DNA from 2 places in the Klebsiella sp. genome. Region 2 is predicted to be linked to the other one. Evidence: predicted binding sites of a transcription regulator. Region 2 holds the regulator's gene; the other holds the start of a gene.
The links. The regulator PhoB, encoded in region 2, activates phosphate uptake and scavenging genes when phosphate is short. The targets are predictions, from matches to a motif close to CTGTCATAAAACTGNCNNAT.
Positions count from the first base shown of each region.

Region 1: the regulator PhoB is predicted to act here: its motif matches at 1,681-1,700, upstream of uvrB (excinuclease ABC subunit UvrB).

Region 1 is NZ_JAPUEW010000016.1:85,541-88,963, forward strand. Features, by position in the region: gene uvrB (excinuclease ABC subunit UvrB) at 1-1,429, opposite strand, end outside; gene QVF11_RS06625 (ABC transporter ATP-binding protein) at 2,151-2,873, shown strand; gene bioD (dethiobiotin synthase) at 2,815-3,423, opposite strand, start outside.
Region 2 is NZ_JAPUEW010000008.1:19,165-22,587, reverse strand. Features, by position in the region: gene phoR (phosphate regulon sensor histidine kinase PhoR) at 1-1,173, opposite strand, end outside; gene phoB (phosphate response regulator transcription factor PhoB) at 1,195-1,884, opposite strand; gene sbcD (exonuclease subunit SbcD) at 2,204-3,406, shown strand; gene sbcC (exonuclease subunit SbcC) at 3,403-3,423, shown strand, end outside.

The DNA.
Region 1 (3,423 bases), on a different contig from region 2:
GCAGGTAGCGCACCCGCTCACCGTGCTCTTCCAGATACTCGGTTAAATCTTCCGCCATCCGCTTGGTCAGGGTGGTGACCAGTACGCGCTCGTTAATCGCGGTGCGAATACGAATTTCCGAGAGCAGGTCGTCCACCTGAGTCGCCACCGGACGCACTTCAATCACCGGATCCAGCAGCCCCGTAGGACGGACAACCTGGTCCACCACCTCGTCGCCGGATTTATCCAGCTCATAGGCTCCCGGCGTCGCCGAGACATAAATACTTTGCGGCGCCAGCGCCTCAAATTCTTCAAACTTCAGCGGGCGGTTATCCAGCGCCGACGGCAGGCGGAAGCCATATTCCACCAGCGTCTCTTTACGCGCCCGGTCCCCACGGTACATGCCGCCGATTTGCGGAATAGTGACGTGGGACTCATCAATCACCAGCAGGCCATCGGCCGGCAGGTAGTCAAACAGCGTCGGCGGCGGCTCGCCCGGCCCGCGACCCGACAGGTAGCGCGAGTAGTTTTCAATCCCCGAGCAGTAGCCCAGTTCGTTCATCATTTCGAGATCGAACTGGGTACGCTGGCTCAGGCGCTGCTCTTCCAGCAGCTTGTTGTTCTCCAGCAGCACCTTGCGCCGGTCAGCCAGCTCAACTTTAATCTCTTCCATCGCCTGGACGATACGTTCACGCGGGGTGACGTAGTGGGTTTTCGGATAGACGGTGAAGCGTGGGATCGTTGACTCAACGTGACCGGTCAGCGGATCGAACAGCGACAGACGTTCGACTTCTTCATCGAACAGCTCAACGCGCAGCGCGATATCGTCAGATTCCGCCGGGAATATATCAATGACTTCGCCGCGCACGCGGAAGGTACCGCGCTGAAAAGCCTGATCGTTGCGGGTATATTGCAGTTCAGCCAGACGGCGTAAAATGGCGCGCTGGTCGATTATCATGCCGACCGTAAGGTGCAGCATCATCTTCAGGTACAGGTCCGGATCGCCCAGACCGTAGATAGCGGAAACCGATGCCACTACCACCACATCACGACGCTCCAGTAGCGCTTTGGTCGCTGACAGACGCATCTGTTCGATATGTTCGTTAACGGAAGCATCTTTCTCGATGAAGGTGTCAGAGCTGGGTACGTACGCTTCTGGCTGGTAGTAGTCATAGTACGAGACGAAGTACTCCACCGCGTTCTCCGGGAAGAACTCTTTCATCTCGCCGTAAAGCTGCGCCGCGAGGGTTTTGTTCGGCGCCAGCACCATCGTCGGGCGCTGGAGATCGGCAATAACGTTGGCAATGGTAAACGTTTTACCCGAACCGGTTACGCCGAGCAGCGTTTGATGCGCCAGGCCATCTTCCAGCCCCTCTTCCAGGCGACGAATGGCTTCCGGCTGGTCGCCAGAGGGACGGAAAGCAGAATGCAGCTTGAACGGTTTACTCATCAATCAGGACCTGAAGAAGGGTTGAACGGCAGGTGTTTAATTCTACCCTTCAGTTCAACTTTTGCCAATAAATAATACTGGATATAAAAACAGTACCACACTATCGTATATCTGTAGATTTGTCTTTTTTACCGCCATCGCGGACGAAAAAAAGCCGCCTTGCGGGATAATCCACCAATCAGTAGGGTTATCCCCAGAAACTTTTGGCATTTAACATTTGTCAAGCAAGGGGATGAATCTTTTGTGGCAGTCGGTGACACTTTTTTTACAGCCATTGATTTTATTTAATTAATTGATATTTAACAAAATTTAAGAAAAGATGGGTTTCGCGTCAATTTGCCCGCAGGCCGCGTAATCTCTAGCTTACCGCAAGTTCTCTAACTCTAATGCACAAGGTTATCCACAGGAATAGTGGATAACTGTCTGCAGCCCATGACCTGTGCCACCCGGCCGAAATCACTGAATGGGGCAAAACACCTGCTAAAAAAATTTATTGAATTTTTTTTGCGATTTATCGGCAAAGAATAGCTGGATTTTCTATTATTTTTTGCACCACATTTCAGCTCTCTGGCACCGGGAAAGTGCAAGGTCTGCCGTAACCCTCTTCACTTTCACCGTGCCACCCCTGTATTTGTCAGCAAATACCGAGAGTTCTTTTTCCTGGCAAGGGATTTGCAGAATCTTCTCGTCGCCCGCTATCCCAGGAAAGGAGAAAACGTCTATGTTGAGTCTACGTGCCGTGAACCACTATTACGGAAGCCAGCACACGCTGTGGAATGTTGACCTTGAGCTCAGGCCGGGGAAATGTACTTGCGTAATGGGGCGCGAGGGGATGGGGAAAACCACCCTCGTTAACTGTATTACCGGGCACCTCCCGGTGGCCAGCGGCAGTATGACCTGGCAGGACGCAGGGGCTGCGCCCTATGACCTGATGCCGCTCTCTGCGCAGTCACGCAGCGCCATCGGCATTGGCTACGTCCCGCAGGATAAACGTATCTTCTCGCAGCTCAGCGTGGAGGAAAATCTGCATATTGCCCTCGCGGCAGGCGGCGAATCCGCGTCAGCGGTAGCCGGGGAGATTTACGATCTGTTTCCGGAACTCTACGCTCTGCGGCAAAGCAAAGGCATTACGCTCACCGCTGACGATCAGTACCAGCTGGCATTGGCCAGAGCGCTGATAACCCGCCCGCGCCTGCTGATCCTCGACGAACCTTCACGCGCAGGGGGCCAGCGCTTCCTGCATAAGCTGGGCGATTTACTGGTGCGCCTGAATCGCGATATTGGCCTGACGGTACTGATCGCCGAGCAGCACCTGCCGTTTATTCGCCGGGTGGCAGATCGTTTTTGTCTGCTGCACTGCGGACGCAGCGTGGCCCAGGGTGACGTTATCCAGCTGGACGCGCCGCTGCTGGCGCAGTGGATGACGCCCGATCCAGCACGCTGAGATCGAGATAGTGACCGAGATCCTCGCGCTGTGCCACATCCGCCAGCCACGGGATCTCGCCGAGAAACGGCGCGGGCAGCACGCGTTTCAGCGTCGCCAGATACTCAAGGTGGCGCTTGCCCGGCGGCTGAATGTCGTTGGCAACCCATCCGGCCAGCGGCAGACCGGCCTGAAACACCGCCTGCGCGGTCAGCATCGCATGGTTAATGCACCCCAGCTTAACGCCCACCACTAAAATCACCGGTAACTGCTCTTGTTCTACCCAGTCGGCAAAGGTCAGCGTCTCTGAAAGCGGCGTAAACCAGCCCCCCGCCCCTTCGACTAACACCCAATCCGCCAGCCCTTCCAGCTCGCGTAAACCGGCCGAAAGCGCTGCGGCGTCAATTAGCCTGCCCTCATCGGCACTGATAATATGCGGCGACGTCGGCTCAGCAAAAGTGAAAGGATTGACCTGCTCGTAGCGTAGCGCTACCTGGCTATTGCGCTGTAGAGCCAGCGCGTCGTCGTTGCGCAGCCCTTCCGCCGTATATTCGCTTCCGGAAGCTACCGG
Region 2 (3,423 bases):
CAGCCCCAAACCGCTGCCACCGGTTTGCCGAGATCGTGCCTTATCAACGCGGTAGAAACGTTCGGTCAGACGCGGAATATGCTCCGGAGAAATTCCCGGCCCGTTATCCTCGACGCTAAACAGCGCGCCGTGCGGCGCACGCTGCCAGATCACGGTAATTTCCGTTCCCGCCGGGGTATGATTGACCGCGTTATACACCAGGTTGGAAATCGCGCTACGCAGTTGTTCTTCATTCCCCAACACTTTCAGCGACTCATCAACCGAAAAATGCAGAACATGCTTCTGCTGACTCAGCGTTTGCGCTTCGCGCTCGACGACCCGTAGCATCATCGGAACATCAATTTTATCGTTCATCACCAGTACCGGCGCGGCTTCAATTCGTGAAAGCGTCAGCAACTGCTTAACGAGACCTTCCATACGCTGAGTTTGTTCGCGCATGGTGTGCAACGCTTTTTCGCGCGTCGCGCCTTCCAGCACTGCCTCCTGCATCATCTCCAGGTAACCCTGCAGCACCGTCAGTGGAGTTCGCAGTTCATGACTGACGTTGGCAAAGAAGTTACGCCGCGCCCCTTCAAGCTGGTGCATCTGCGTGACATCGCGCGCCACCATCAGTAGCTGTTTGTCGCTGTAAGGCATCACGCGAATTTCCAGATGCCTGGCGTTATTCAACACCAGATTCAACGGCTTCGAGAAATCACGATATTTCAGGTAGTTGGCAAATTCCGGGTAGCGCAGCAGGTTAAGGATATTCTGACCGTTATCGTCCGGCCAGCGCAGATTAAGCGTCTGCTGGGCCAGGCCGTTACACCAGAACATGACGCCTTCTTCGGTCGTCAACACCACCGCATCGGGCAATGATTCTGCACCGCTGCGAAAACGCTTTATAAGACTACCCAGCTCGCGGCGGCGCTTTTTATTACGCATCTGCATCTGATGCAAGCCGTACAGAAGCGGTTCCCAACTGCCGCTGCCCGGCGGTGGTGTCATGCTGCGGTCAACCCACAGCCACCACGACAGACGCATAAGATTCCAGAAATGCCAGATAAGCAAACCCGTCACCGCCGCCAGCAAAAACCACGGCAGGTGACCAAAAATCACCCCAAGGATCAGGGCCGGGATACAACATAAGAAAAGCTCAAGCGCCAGCCTTTTCCATGACAGCCGTTCCAGCACGGTTCACACTCCTGTCAACATTCAGAATCGGGCGGAGAAACGATATCCCGTACCGCGAACCGTTTGTACCATCCGGTCATGGCCGCTATGTTCCAGCGCTTTACGCAGGCGGCGAATATGCACGTCTACCGTTCTGTCTTCGACATAAACGTTAGTTCCCCAGACATGATTGAGCAGCTGTTCGCGACTATAGACACGCTCCGGGTGCGTCATGAAGAAGTGTAATAATTTAAACTCCGTCGGCCCCATATCCAGCGGGTTTTCACCGGTCATGACGCGGTGAGAGGATGGATCGAGACTCAACCCCTGCATTTCAATCACCTCTTCCACTGCCATCGGCGAAATGCGCCGCATCACGGCTTTAATTCGCGCCACCAACTCTTTCGGAGAGAATGGCTTGGTGATGTAGTCATCCGCGCCGGTTTCCAGGCCGCGGACGCGATCTTCCTCTTCGCCGCGCGCGGTCAGCATCACCACAGGGATATCGCGGGTCATCGCTTCACGCTTGAGCTGTTTAATAAACTGCAGACCCGACCCACCCGGCAGCATCCAGTCAAGGAGAATCAAATCAGGCCAGGGTTCATTGAGTTGATTAACCGCGCTGTCAAAATCTTCCGCCTCGACGGGCTGAAAGCCGTTTTGCTCCAGAACAAAGCAGACCATTTCGCGGATTGGAGCTTCATCTTCAACGACCAGAATTCTTCTCGCCATTATTTACCCTGTATTTTTTAGCCATCAGTATAGAAGTGCGCGGCCATTATGCGTCAGATTTATGACAGATTTATGAAAAAAATGACGGGCAGATGAACAAGGGATTTTGAATTGTGACACGGACTTAACTCACCGGAGTGCAGTGTTATATCCGTCATACTTCAAGTTGCTTGTGCGTTGGCTACGGATTACTCGGCCCATCCATGGGCCTCGCCCCTACGGGGCCAGCGCAAGCGCTATTCAAGGCGTGCCTTGTCCTGCAACTCGAATTATTTAGGGTATATAATGCCGCTTACGCTTTTTTCGCTACGGGACCACTATGCGCATCCTTCACACTTCTGACTGGCACCTTGGGCAAAATTTTTACAGCAAAAGCCGCGCCGCTGAGCATCAGGCGTTTCTCGACTGGCTGCTGACCAGCGCCCAGGAGCATGAGGTTGATGCCATTATTGTCGCGGGCGATATTTTTGATACCGGCTCCCCGCCGAGCTACGCGCGTGAGCTGTATAACCGCTTTGTCGTTCAGCTACAGCAGACCGACTGCCAACTGGTAGTACTGGCGGGAAACCACGATTCGGTGGCGACCCTCAATGAATCGCGGGATATTCTCGCCTTCCTGAAAACCACGGTAGTCGCCAATGCCGGTCACGCCCCTTTTATTCTGCCCTTGCGTGATGGTTCAGCGGGGGCGATTTTTTGCCCTGTGCCGTTCCTGCGCCCGCGCGAGCTGGTCACCAGCCAGGCCGGTCACTCCAGCGGCGAAAAGCAACAGCAGCTTCTCAGCGCCATCAGCGACTACTATCAGCAGCAGTACCAGCAGGCCTGCGAACTGCGTGGCGACCAGCCGCTGCCGATTATCGCCAGCGGTCATTTGACCACCGTCGGCGCCAGCAAAAGCGACGCGGTTCGCGAAATCTATATCGGCACCCTCGATGCCTTTCCGGCAAGCCACTTTCCCCCTGCCGATTACATCGCGCTTGGCCATATTCACCGGGCGCAAGTGGTGGGTGGCTGCGAGCATATTCGCTACAGCGGATCGCCCATCCCGCTGAGCTTTGACGAAACCGGGAAAAACAAAAGCGTCAACCTGGTGACCTTTAGCAATGGTCGTCTGACGGACGTCACGCCGCTCATCGTCCCCATTACCCAGCCGCTGGCAGTATTAAAGGGCGATTTCGCCAGCATCAGCGAGCAGTTGAATCAGTGGCAAGATAATAGCCAGCAACCCGCCGTCTGGCTGGATATTGAAATCACCAGCGACGAGTATTTACATGATATTCAACGCAAAATCCAGGCACAGACCGAAACTCTACCGGTAGAAGTGCTGCTGGTACGCCGCAGCCGTGCCCAGCGCGAGCGCATACTGGCGGGAGAACGGCGGGAAACGCTCAGCGAACTGCAGGTCGAGGACGTATTCGCCCGTCGTCTGGCGCTGGAAACCCTGGAAGAGGCGCAGCAGCAGCGTCTGGAACAACTGTTTAATGAAACGCTGCACAGTCTGAACGGTGAGGATCGCCTGTGAAAATCCTGAGCTTACGT